DNA from 3 places in the Streptomyces sp. Y20 genome. Region 2 is predicted to be linked to each of the others. Evidence: riboswitches for the same ligand, from Rfam matches in the RefSeq annotation. Region 2 holds a riboswitch; each other region holds the start of a gene.
The links. A riboswitch is a leader RNA that binds a small molecule or an ion and turns the genes downstream of it on or off. The one in region 2 is predicted to bind cobalamin.
Positions count from the first base shown of each region.

Region 1 (4,133 bases), on a different contig from region 2:
GGCGCAGCAGGGCGGCGATCGAGCAGTGCAGACACTCTGTCTCTTCCTGCTCGGCTGCATCGCCGGTGCGGCATGAGGCGGTGCAGCCCGACGGTGACACCTCGGCCACCGCGCAGCCGTCCTCGGGTACCGCGATGAGCGTCTCCAGGGACCGCAGCAGTTGCTCCGTTCGCTTGGCCTGCTGAGCGAGCACCCTGGCCCGGGCACTCTGGCCGCCGATCTGCCGACGGCTGGCGATCAGCTGCTCGTATTCCTCCAAGGTCAAGGCGACGGCCTCCCGGCCGCCGAGGGTGATATGGCGGGGCTGGGGGCGTCTGGCCACGTGAGTCCTCCGCTGCTCGCCTCGGCTGTCCCCGTCTGCGCGGCCTGGTCGGTCGGATCGTTGCGTCATGTCCGTGCACCGGACCGGGTGTCGGAAGAACGCGAAAGGGCCCCCGGATGGTTCCGCGGGCCCTCGCACGTGTGGCGGCTCATGTCAGTTGGGGGCGGCCACCGGGTGTCGCGCGGCGGAGGCCGTCGCGGGCTGGGGGTTCAGCAGCCGTTCTGCCAACTCGCCGAAGAGCAGGCCGAATCCTGTCCACAGCGTGATTTGGATGGCCAGCGCGGAGAGACGGAAGCGCCACAGCAGGGTGGCCGGGAACTCCTTCGGCACCTCGTTGACGACGGGCAGGAACGCGTACGCCAGCCCGATCACGAGCGCGAAGCCGGCCACCGCGATCACGGTCGACCACCAGGTGCCCAGGCCGGGCGTTAGGCGCTTGCCCAAGATGGTGGCGGCGATCGCGAGGAGGACGCTGAGCAGCATCATCAGGAAGTACAGCGTGGTCCGCTTGCCGATGGTGTCCGGGTTGCCGACGGAGGGCGGGTTGGCCGGGTACTTCAGGAACGGCACGACGTAGACGGCGAGCAGCGCGCAGCCGGACAGCAGCAGTGCGGTCGCGCGGGGGCCGAAGCGGCCGACGCGGCCGAGCGCGAAGGCGTAGGCGAGGGCGGCGATACCGCCGAAGGCGACCCCGTAGACGAGGACACCGGTGGCCAGGCCGGCGGTGGACTGCAGGGAGCGGGAGACGACCTCCATCTCGTGCTCGTGGGAGTGCGCCTCCTCGAAGCCGATCGCCTTGTCGACGTACGGCTCGCCGAGAAGGTAGGCAACGACCAGAGCGAGCACGCCGGCCACAAGGCCGGCGAGCATGCCGCGAACGAGAAGGTTTCTTACCGTTGCGGAGTTCATGAGGGTGTCGGTGTCCCTTGCGTCAGTGGCAGGGGAAGCCGAGCAGGTGGCGGGCGTCGTGCACCCACTCGTGGACGCCCGTGCCACTGAACACGGAAGTGGCGCCCTGCTCGGCGCCGACGAAGTACAGCAGGACCAGCATCAGGATGCCGAAGAAGACCGCCCACGGGGCGATCGCGCCGATCGGCAGCTTGGCGGGGAGAGCGGGAGTGGTGGCAGTCGGCTGGGCGACATGCTGCGCCATGGCAGGGCCTCCTCTGGGAGTTCGCGTCCCATCTCGGTGGTGCGCATGACGACGGCAACGGGTCTGACTCGCCGCCACCCCATGCGGGGCGGAGACACACAGTGGCGCGACCGTTCCGGATTCCCACCGGCTTCCGTCTTGCCGTCGTCGATATCCCACCGACCGTACCGTGTGTCGCGAACATGGCCAATACCGCGCACCGTGCCGCTGTGCAGGCCGCGTTCTACAGCCCCGCGCACCGTCACGCCCGGCAGATCGCGGCCTCGCTCCCCGAACTCGACATCTCCACCTCGCTCCCCAAGATCGATGTGCCCGTCGTCGTGTACCGCCCAAGCGTTCGTGAGCAAGTGGTGGACGAAGGCGATGAGCAGGCACAGGTCTTGAATGCCCCAAAGGCTCCCGAAGCCGAGCAGGACAAAGCACAAGCAGACGGTGACAACGCAAGCGAGTGATCGAGCGGTTCGCCGCACCGGGCCCGGCTGAGCGGGCTCCCGTCCCAGCTCGGGGGAAACACGGGAGGGGAGCCCTACGTCCATCTTCCTCGCCGTGCGGCCGTACGCGCTCATCGGCCAGCTTGTGTCCCGCGGTGCGGGTCCGCATGCCGGTGCGCGCGCTGGTCGTCCTCGTGCACCGGGTGCGGTGCGCCGGTGTGCTTCCCGTCGGCGTAGCGGTCCATGGTGGCGCGGGCTCGGTCGGCCGCCGTGGCGAAAGCGTCCTGGAGATGCCGCAGCCGCTCGGCTGTGAGGTCGAGGGCCTCCACGTCGGTGCGGGACTCCTTCAGCGCCCGCAGCGCCGTCATGTCGACCACCTCCCGAGGTTCGACCTCCGGCTCCTGGTCGTCGTGCTCGGGGTCGGCGGCCGGGGCCGCGAGTAGTTGCTCGGGCATCGCCGCCTGCTGGTGTGCGACGACGTCGTACGCCCGACCCCGCACGGCGGCGGTAGTGGTGGTGCGTAGCTTCTCCCGCACCACCGCAACGGCGAGGACAGCCCGCTCGTACAGAAGCGGGAGGCGGGGTATCTCCCACTCCCCCGCATCTTGGCCTGGAGGCCGGGGCGCAGCCGGCTCGCCGGGATCTGCCGGGGGCTGCCGGTCCGGGCCAGGCGCGGGTGCCAGGGGGCGCCGGGCGGGGAGGTCGGACAGCGCCCACCGGGCGGTGTAAAGGCGGTAACCGGATTCCAGGCCGCGTACGGTCTTCGGTTCGCTGATGTCCAGGCAGTGGGTGGAGATGGCGGCGGCCACCTTTCTGTCGTCCAGGCCGGGGTCGCGGCGGCGGCCGCGCAGGACGAGAGCGAGGTGGCGGCGGGCTTCGGCGAGCAGGTGCCGACGGTGAAAGCGGCCGCCTTCGTTCATCACGAACACGGTCGCGGCGACGTCGACGGCCGCCAGGGCGACGTCGGCCACGACGGCGACGCGGGCCCGGATCGCGGCAGCCGCGGCGCGGGCGTACTCGAGGAGGGAGTTGATGATGTCGACGGCCACTCCGGAGGTGCGGATCGCACTCTCCTTCCACTCCTTGCCCAGCTGCGCGAGCGGCCGGGGCTTCTGCCTGGGCGGGCGGGTCTTGCGGGCGGCCATCTGGTTCAGCTTGGCGCGGGCCCGCTCGGAGACCACGGGCAGGAACTTCAGCTCGCCGTCGTCGTCGACGGCGGTGACGTACTCGTGCTCCAGGTCCTCGCGGCAGGCGGCGATCTGGTCGCTGCGCCGGGAGGTCCAGCGGATCAGCTCGTGCGGCACCCCGGCAATCTCCATCACGGGCCGGCACCCCGGGGTGACGGTGCGCGGCTCGGTCGCGAGCCCGAGTTCCTCGCAGACCTCAGCGGCCACGAGCTCGTTGTAGAGCGCTGAGGCGGCCACGGTGTTCTCGTGCAAGGCCAGGGTGTGGATCGACCCCCACTTCCCGTCCAGGCGCTGCCCCTTCACGGACAGAATCAGATGGTCATGGAGCAAGGGCATCCCGGAGCGTGCCTCGTAGTGGCGGAAGCGCGCGGCGACCAGACCGCCGGGCGGCCGCACCCGGTAGATGCCGTCCTTGCCGTAGCGGATCACCGCCACCTCGTCCTCGATCCACTCCAGCACCCGCTCGATCGCGCGCTCGTGCGCGGCCTCGATCACCCGCCGGGTCTCCTCATCCCCCAGCGCCCACAGCAGGTAGATCGTCGGCTGCGGCCGGAACACGAAATCGACACCGGTAACCGTCACGCGGCGTCCGAGGGCGCCGGCCTTGAACGCCTTCTCCGGGGACGCGCCCTGGGCGAGCAGGTCGGCCTCGATCCGGTCCGCGTACGGGTGGCGTCCCCGCTCGCCGAACAGGTTCCGCAACTGGCTCTCCGTGACTTCCTCACCCGGCGCCAGTCCGAGCACGGCCAAGCCGCGCCCCATCCATCGCCCGACCGGGACACCGGCCTGCTCCTGGACGGCGCGCAGCGGCGTGCGGGCTGGGCGCCGACCGTCACCGACAACGGTCTCACGCAGGTAGTAGCTGTACATCTGACCGGCCCGGATGACCTTGATATCTGCTGTCATGGAGCCAAGAAAAGACCGATCAGCGAGACGTCCCGCCAGGCGGGAGCAACGGCCGAACTTTCTTCTCGGGTGCCCGTCAGGCGGGAGGCGGCTCCAGGCCGGAAGCAAATGTCATCGCTCTCCGGCAGCCCTCA
Region 1 is NZ_JBIDDP010000016.1:68,865-72,997, forward strand. It holds gene ACGFT1_RS30815 (hypothetical protein) at 1-322, opposite strand, end outside; gene ACGFT1_RS30820 (CbtA family protein) at 476-1,231, opposite strand; gene ACGFT1_RS30825 (CbtB-domain containing protein) at 1,254-1,475, opposite strand; cobalamin riboswitch at 1,511-1,662, opposite strand; gene ACGFT1_RS30830 (hypothetical protein) at 1,658-1,927, shown strand; gene mobF (MobF family relaxase) at 2,038-3,999, opposite strand.
Region 1: it holds a riboswitch for cobalamin, as region 2 does, so the genes downstream of both, ACGFT1_RS30825 (CbtB-domain containing protein) here and ACGFT1_RS23975 (cobalamin biosynthesis protein) in region 2, are expected to answer to the same signal.

Region 2 (4,133 bases):
GAGCCGTACCACCGAACGGGCGAACTCGGTCACGAAACGCCTGAAACGGACACGGATTCGGTGATCACCGATCCTTCAAAGGTCCGTCCTGCCCACACCTGCCCACACCTGCCCACTGGACGATCCGTACGATCGCCACCGCCCGCGGGGCCCGGCCGTCCGTCACACCGGAGAGACGCACCGGAGAGACGCATGGCCCCTACACACGCCCTTGTCCCGCCACGCCGGCGCCCTCGCGGCGGCGGCCACGGCGACCCTCGCCCTCGCGGGGACCGCCACCGCGTCGGCCGGACCGGTGGAGTCGGCCACGTCGTTCCCCCGGGGGCACGACGTGTCGTCCCACCGGAAGCGGGTCGACCGGCCGGCCGCCCGGGCCAGGGGCGCGCGGTTCGTGTACGTGGTGGAAGCCGTGCACCGGCAACAGCCACAGGCCTTCGCCGGCTCGAACCCGATGTGGACCGCCCGGCACGGCACCGCGCGGCCGGGCACGCTGCCGGGCGGCTGGCGGCACTGGACGTTCCGGCAGTACGGCACCGGGGGCAGACTGCCGGGTGACCAGGATCTCTTCGACGGCTCCATGAGCCGGCCGCGGACGTTCGCGCGCGGCCGGTAGCCAAGGGGCGTAAGGGGCGACCGGGCGGAGCAGCACGCCGAGCCCGCCCGACAGTCACTCTCAAGCCGGTCCCAGTTCATCTTCCGTTCACCCAGATTGCCTACGTTCAGCCTGCCAATGACCTCGAACGATTGCCTGGGTAAATGGAAAGCTTCTCGCTGATCCTCGCGATAGTGGTGGTAACCGCTCTCGCGTTCGATTTCACGAACGGTTTCCACGACACCGCGAACGCGATGGCCACCACCATCTCCACGGGCGCCCTGAAGCCCAAGATCGCGGTGGCCCTGTCCGCCGCCCTCAATCTTGTGGGCGCCTTCCTCTCCGTGGAGGTCGCGAACACGATCTCCAAGGGGCTCGTCGACGAGAGCGGCATCCGTCCCGAGGTCATCTTCGCCGCCCTGGTCGGCGCGATCCTCTGGAACCTGCTGACCTGGCTGGTGGGCCTGCCCTCCAGCTCCTCGCACGCCCTGATGGGCGGCCTGATCGGTGCCACCGTCGCCTCCGCCGGCTTCGGCGCCGTCCACGGTGACGTCCTGGTCACCAAGGTGCTGCTCCCCGCGGTCGCCGCGCCGGTCGTGGCGGGCCTCGCCTCGCTGCTGGCCACCCGGTTCTCCTACGGCATCGGCGGCACCGCCGACGGCGAGGCCACCCGCAAGGGCTACCGCGCCGGCCAGATCGCCTCCGCCGGCCTGGTCTCCCTGGCCCACGGCACCAACGACGCCCAGAAGACGATGGGCATCATCACGCTCGCCCTCGTCGCGGGCGGCTCCATCGCCCCCGGCTCCAACCCTCCCACCTGGGTGATCCTCTCCGCCGGCCTGGCCATCGCGCTCGGCACCTACATCGGCGGCTGGCGCATCATCCGCACCATGGGCAAGGGCCTGACCGACCTGGAGCCGCGCCAGGGCTTCGCCGCCCAGACCAGCGCCGCGACCGCCATCCTGGCCTCCGCCCACCTCGGTTTCTCCCTCTCCACCACCCACGTCGTCTCCGGCTCGGTGATGGGCGCCGGCCTCGGCCGCAAGGGCGGTGTGGTCCGCTGGTCCACCGCGACCCGCATGTTCATCGCCTGGGCGCTCACCCTCCCGGCCGCCGCGCTGGTCGGCGCGGGTGCCGAGTCCGTCACCGGCCTGGGTGACTGGGGCACCGCCGCCGTCGCCCTCTTCCTCGTCGCCTCCAGCGCCGCGATCTGGAAGTTCTCCCGCCGCGAGGTCGTGGACCACACCCACGTGGCCCAGGAGGCCGGCGAGCCGGCCGGTGTGGTCACCACCGCCATCGCCGCCGTGACCCCGCCCCCGGCCGGTCCGGTCGCCATCGACCTGGACATCGCCTTCCCGCAGCAGGCCGCCGTCCCGGCCGCCGAGCCCGCTGCCCCGGCCGCCCCGGCCGCCACCGTCTGAGCCCGGTCACCCCGGTTACCGAAGGAAGCATCCCCATGAAGATCGACTGGGCGGCTCTCGGCTCCGTCTTCGGAGTGAGCCTCGTGGCCACCGTGGGCCTGGTGTCCCTGTTCACCCTCGGCATCGCGGGCCTGAACCGGCGCGAGAAGGCCGTGGCGCAGGGCGGCACCGCCGGCCTGGCCGTCACCGGCGCCTACCTCTGCTTCGCGGCCTGCGCGGCGGCGGTGGCGTACGGCATCCACCTGGTCGTGGCCAAGTCCTGACCCCGACCCTCCGAGGCTCCCCCGCACCGGTCGTGCGGGGGAGCCTCTGCCTTGTCCCCGCCCGTCCCACGGGTCCCGCGGTGTGGGGATGGGCACACTCTCCCCACGCAGGTCAACGGCAAGTTGACGGCCCTTCCGGGCGCGTGGTGGACTGCCCAGGCCATGTACGGCGGCAGAAGAGGAAGCCGGTGCGAATCCGGCGCGGTCCCGCCACTGTCACCGGGGAGTCATCCCCGGGAGCCAGGAACTCTCGCCGCCGATTCACGTCGAACCAGGGCGCGGACACCCTGAGTGAGGACCTACAGCGACATGCTCGGCTGCCCATCGAGGACCCGTTCGAGGACCCGTACCCGGACCGCTCCCGCCCCCGCGGCCGGCTGAGCCGATGGGTGCCGATCGCACTTACGCGTACGGCGCCGCCGCCGGCCTCCTGGGTGACCTGCTCCTCGGCGATCCGCGCCGCGGGCATCCGGTCGCCGCGTTCGGCCGGGCGGCCGGAGCCGTGGAACGCGTCCTGTGGCACGACCACCGCGGGTGGGGTGCCCTGCACACCGCCGTGTGCGCCGGCGGCGCGGTCGCGCTGGGCACGCTGGCCGCACGCGCCGCGCGTCCCCGTCCCGCCGTCTCCGCCGCGCTGACCGCCGCCGCCACCTGGGCCGTCGTCGGCGGCACCTCGCTCGCCCGCGAGGCCCGCACCGTCGGGCGCGCGCTGGAGACCGGGGACGTCGAGGCCGCCCGGGCCCGGCTGCCCCACCTGTGCGGCCGGGACCCGCAGGCGCTGGACGCCGACGGCATCGCCCGGGCCGTGGTCGAGTCGGTCGCCGAGAACACCTCCGACGCCGTGGTCGGCGCCCTCGTCTGGGGCGCGGTGGCCGGAGTTCCGGGGCTGCTCGGATTCCGGGCGGTCAACACCCTGGACGCGATGGTGGGCCACAGGTCGCCCCGCCACCGCCGGTACGGCTGGGCCTCCGCCCGCCTCGACGACGTCGCCGGCTGGCCCGGGGCCCGGCTCACCGCCGTACTCGCCACCCTCGCCGGACCCGATCCGCGCGGCGCCGCGCGGGCCTGGCGGGCCGACGCCTCCCGGCACCCGAGCCCCAACGCCGGGCCGGTGGAGGCCGCGTTCGCGGGCGCCCTCGGCGTACGGCTGGGCGGGACGCTCTCCTACGGCGGCCGGGTCGAACACCGGCCCGTGCTCAACGGCGGCACCGGACGGCCCGTCCGGGTCGCCGACATCGACCGGGCCGTACGGCTCTCGCGCCGCGTCGGCCTGCTCGCGCTCGGCACCACGTTGGCCGCGCGCGGCCTGATGAAGGGACGTGGGAAGTGAACGGGGGTCTCCTCGTCGCCGGCACCACCTCCGACGCCGGCAAGAGCGTCGTGACGGCCGGGATCTGCCGCTGGCTGGTCCGCCAGGGCGTGAAGGTGGCGCCTTTCAAGGCGCAGAACATGTCCCTGAACTCGTTCGTCACCCTGGAGGGCGCGGAGATCGGGCGGGCGCAGGCCATGCAGGCGCAGGCCTGCCGGGTCGAGCCCACCGCGCTCATGAACCCGGTGCTGCTCAAGCCGGGCGGCGAGCAGAGCAGCCAGGTGGTGCTGCTCGGCAAGCCCGTCGGGGAGCTGAGCGCACGCGGCTACCACGGGGGGCGCCAGCAGCGGCTCCTCGGCACGGTGCTGGACTGCCTGGCGGAGTTGCGGGGCACGTATGACGCGGTGATCTGTGAGGGGGCGGGCAGTCCGGCCGAGATCAACCTGCGGCGGACGGACATCGTCAACATGGGCATCGCCCGCAACGCGCGGCTGCCGGTGCTGGTGGTGGGCGACATCGACCGCGGGGGCGTCTTCGCGTCCTTCTTC
Region 2 is NZ_JBIDDP010000009.1:292,148-296,280, reverse strand. It holds gene ACGFT1_RS23990 (hypothetical protein) at 212-613, shown strand; gene ACGFT1_RS23985 (anion permease) at 757-2,013, shown strand; gene ACGFT1_RS23980 (hypothetical protein) at 2,049-2,276, shown strand; cobalamin riboswitch at 2,407-2,549, shown strand; gene ACGFT1_RS23975 (cobalamin biosynthesis protein) at 2,662-3,606, shown strand; gene ACGFT1_RS23970 (cobyric acid synthase) at 3,603-4,133, shown strand, end outside.

Region 3 (4,133 bases), on a different contig from region 2:
TGCTGACGGCCGGGGTGCCGATCACCATGTACGGCCTGGACGTCTTCCAGCAGGTGGTCGTGCCCGGCCCGGAGGTGCACCGGCTGCGCGCGAGCGACGAGCCCGGCACCCGCCTGGCCGGCGACCTCCTCGCCCACCGGCCGACCTCGCAGGGCGGGCCGCCCGAGGCGGAGGAGGCGGGCGGCCTCGGTGACGCGGGCGCGGTGTGCGCGGTCGCCGACCCGCAGGGCATCACGACCCGGCTGCTGCCGGTGGAGGTCACCCTGGCCCCCGGCCCGTCCCGGGGCCAGACGGTCGTGGACCGCCGGCCCCGCCCCGGCGAGTCCGAGATCCACGAAGGCCGCCGTGAACAGGCCCTCGTGGACGTGGCGCTGGAGGTGGACGTGGACCGGTACGTGCGGCTGTACCTGGAGACCGTCGGCCGCTAGGGCATCCCTAGTCGGCGGTGGCCGGTACCCGTTCCGACCAGCGTTCCTCCACCCTGGCGAGGCGCCAGTACGTCAGTGCCGCCGCCCAGACGACGACGAACAGGCCGACGATGACGTAGCCGACGTTGTCCAGGTCGAGGCCGGCGACCCAGCCGGTGAGGTCGTCGTGCAGGCCGAACTTCTCGTGCAGGACGCCGACCAGTTCGATCGTGCCGATGAAGAAGGCGACGGCGATGGACAGTCCGGTGATGGCGAGGTTGTAGAACACCTTGCGGACGGGGTTGGAGAACGCCCACTGGTAGGCGAAGTTCATGAAGGTGCCGTCGAGGGTGTCGAACAGGCTCATTCCGGCGGCGAAGAGCAGCGGCAGGCACAGGACCGCGTACCAGGGCAGGCCGGCCGCCGCGCCGGAGCCGGCCATCACCATCAGCGTGACCTCGGTGGCCGTGTCGAATCCGAGGCCGAAGAGGAAGCCGAGCGGGTACATCTGGCCCGGCCTGGTCACGGACTTGGTGAGGCGGCCGAGGAGCCGGTTCATGAAGCCGCGCGAGTCCAGGTGGTGTTCCAGTTCCTTCTCGTCGTACGCCCCGGCGCGCATGGCGCGGAACACCCGGAGGATGCCCACCAGCGCGACCAGGTTCAGGGCCGCGATGAGGTACAGGAAGGTGCCCGAGATCGTGGTCCCGAGGACGCCGAGCACCTGGTGGGTGCTGGATCCCTCGTTCATGACCTTCCCGGCGAGGGAGGTGCCGCCCGCGATGAGCAGCGCCAGCAGGACGACGACGCTGGAGTGGCCGAGCGCGAACCAGAAGCCCACCGACACGGGCCGCTTGCCGTCGGCCATCAGTTTGCGGGTGGTGTTGTCGATGGCGGCGATGTGGTCGGCGTCGAAGGCGTGCCGCATGCCGAGGGTGTAGGCGGTGACGCCGAGTCCGACGCCGAAGACGTCGGTGCCCACCCGGTAGTGCTCGGGGGCGACGAGGAGGAAGAGGATCCCGAAGGCGACGACGTGCAGGGCGACTATCACCGCCATCAGCCCCGCCGTCTTGACGGTGTCCTCACGTCGCCAGCGGAAAGACGCGGCATCGGCCATCAGGTTCACGCTCCAGCACCTCGTGGATCACTTCGTGAGTGCCGTGGCCGGTCTCCTGGCTTACAGGTCCGCGTCCGCCGTTCCTGCCTTCCCGGTCGTGTACGACCAGTGGCCCGGCGGCTGCCGGACGGAACGGGAACTCCCTGATCACAGTGGCGAGGGCCGCGTCGACCTTGCATCGACTTCCCGAGCACCACGGCCCGCCCACCGTAGAGGGGCGGACGGTTGTCTGCATAGCTGCGCACCTGGGCAGGTATTCAAGATCACATCGGTGCCTGCGAGGATGGCGTCATGCATCTCGTGCCTGCCGACCGAGCCGACCGTCGCACCATCGACGGTCACCGGGTGTGCGAGGCGATCGCCGCCATCGGCGACGCGGATCACCTGCGCACCTGGGCCGGCCGTTTCTCCCTCCTGGCCGACGCCAACCGGCTCGCGCTGCTGCTCGCCCTGCACCGCACCGGCCCGCTCGCCGTCTCCGACCTCGCGATCGCCACCGGCATGAACGACCCCGCCGTCTCCCAGGCGCTGCGGCTGCTGCGGGCGGCCGGGGTCGTGGCGGGGGAGAAGGAGGGACGGGTGGTGCGCTACCGGGTGGTGGACGCGCAGGTGGGCGGCCTGCTGGAGCACTGCGCCCCCTGACCGGCCGCGAGAAAGGTTCCCTTTCCGGGCAAGGTGGACAGATACAGAGTCCGTACCGTCGTCCGTCCATGGGAGCCCGCATGGCAGACCTCTCGTCCAGGAACCCCGACTGGTGGCGGCAGGCCGTCATCTACCAGGTCTATCCGCGCAGCTTCGCGGACGCCGACGGCGACGGCCTGGGCGACCTGAAGGGCATCACCGAGCGCCTGAACCACCTGGCGACGCTCGGGGTGGACGCCGTGTGGCTGAGCCCCTTCTACCCCTCCGAACTCGCGGACGGCGGTTACGACGTCGCCGACCACCGGGACGTCGACCCGCGCCTGGGCACCCTGGACGACTTCGGCGCCCTGGTCACCGAGGCGCACCGGCTCGGCCTGAAGCTCGTCGTCGACATCGTCCCCAACCACACCTCCGACCGGCACCCCTGGTTCCAGGAGGCGCTGCGCGCGGCCCCCGGCTCCGCCGCCCGCGACCGTTACGTCTTCCGTGCGGGCCGCGGTGCGCACGGCGAACTCCCGCCGAGCGACTGGCAGTCGCTGTTCGGCGGCAGCGCCTGGAAGCGGGTGCCCGACGGCGAGTGGTACCTGCATCTCTTCGCCCCCGAACAGCCCGACCTCAACTGGGACAACGAGGAGGTCCGCGCCGACTTCCGCACCACCCTGCGGTTCTGGTCCGACCGGGGGGTCGACGGGTTCCGGGTCGACGTCGCCCACGGCCTGGCGAAGGACCTCACCGAGCCGCTGCGGGACGTCGGTGACATCGGCGCGTCCGGGGAGGAGGCCCTGCTGGCGGTCCCGCCCGGCAGCCACCCGTACTGGGACCGCGACGAGGTCCACGAGATCTACCGCGACTGGCGCAAGGTCTTCGACGCCTACAGCCCGCCGCGCACCGCCGTCGCCGAGGCCTGGGTGCCGGGCACCCGCCGGGCCCTGTACGCCCGCCCCGACGAACTCGGCCAGGCCTTCAATTTCGAGTACCTGGGGGCGCCGTGGAACGCGGAGGAGCTGCGGGACGTCATCACCGCCTCGCTGGCCACGGCCCGGGCCGTCGGTGCCTCCGCCACCTGGGTGCTGTCCAACCACGACGTCGTCCGGCACGCCTCCCGCCTCGTGCTGCCGCCCGGCACCGACCCGGCCGCCTGGCTGCTGTCCGGCGGCGCCGCGCCCGCGGTCGACCCGGCGGCGGGCCTCGTCCGGGCCCGGGCCGCGACCCTGCTGATGCTGGCGCTGCCCGGCTCGGCGTACCTCTACCAGGGTGAGGAACTCGGTCTGCCCGAGGTCGCCGATCTGCCCACCGAGGTGCTCCAGGATCCGATCTGGGAGCAGACCGGCCACGTCCGCAAGGGCCGCGACGGCTGCCGGGTGCCCCTGCCGTGGACGACGACCGGGCCGTCGTACGGCTTCGGGCCCGGCGCCGCCTGGCTGCCGCAGCCGGAGTCCTTCGCGGCGTACGCCGTCGAGGCGCAGGCCGGCACCGAGGGCTCCACGCTGGAGCTGTACCGCACCGCACTGCGGTTGCGCCGCAAGCTGCTGCAGGACGAGACGCTGACCTGGACGCCCGAGGCGCCCGCCGGGGTGCTGGACTTCACCCGCGGCGACGCCTGGCGGTGCCTCACCAACCTCGGTGCCGGGCCGGTACCGCTCCCGCCGGGCGAGGTCCTGCTGAGCAGCACCCCGCTCCCGGGCGGCGGCAGCCTGCCACCGGACACCACCGTGTGGCTGGCCTAACGCACCGTCGGGCCCGGACTCGCGCCCGGTGCCGGGCCGTTGCCGCCGCCGGCGATGCCGTCGATGTCCACCGGGGTGGAGGTGGCGGTCGGTGGCGGGGTGAGCACCACCTCCGGCTGGCCCGCGGCCGGGGGCGGCGGGGTCAGGTCGGTGTCGGGGAGCTTCGGCGGGGTCGTCTGCTGGAACAGGGTCTGGTCGAAGTCGACCAGACCTGTCTTCTCCATCACCGTCATGTGGTCGAGC
Region 3 is NZ_JBIDDP010000003.1:326,677-330,809, reverse strand. It holds gene ACGFT1_RS09810 (nucleoside hydrolase) at 1-428, shown strand, start outside; gene ACGFT1_RS09805 (HoxN/HupN/NixA family nickel/cobalt transporter) at 436-1,521, opposite strand; cobalamin riboswitch at 1,549-1,734, opposite strand; gene ACGFT1_RS09800 (ArsR/SmtB family transcription factor) at 1,813-2,163, shown strand; gene ACGFT1_RS09795 (glycoside hydrolase family 13 protein) at 2,244-3,890, shown strand; gene ACGFT1_RS09790 (DUF4142 domain-containing protein) at 3,887-4,133, opposite strand, start outside.
Region 3: it holds a riboswitch for cobalamin, as region 2 does, so the genes downstream of both, ACGFT1_RS09805 (HoxN/HupN/NixA family nickel/cobalt transporter) here and ACGFT1_RS23975 (cobalamin biosynthesis protein) in region 2, are expected to answer to the same signal.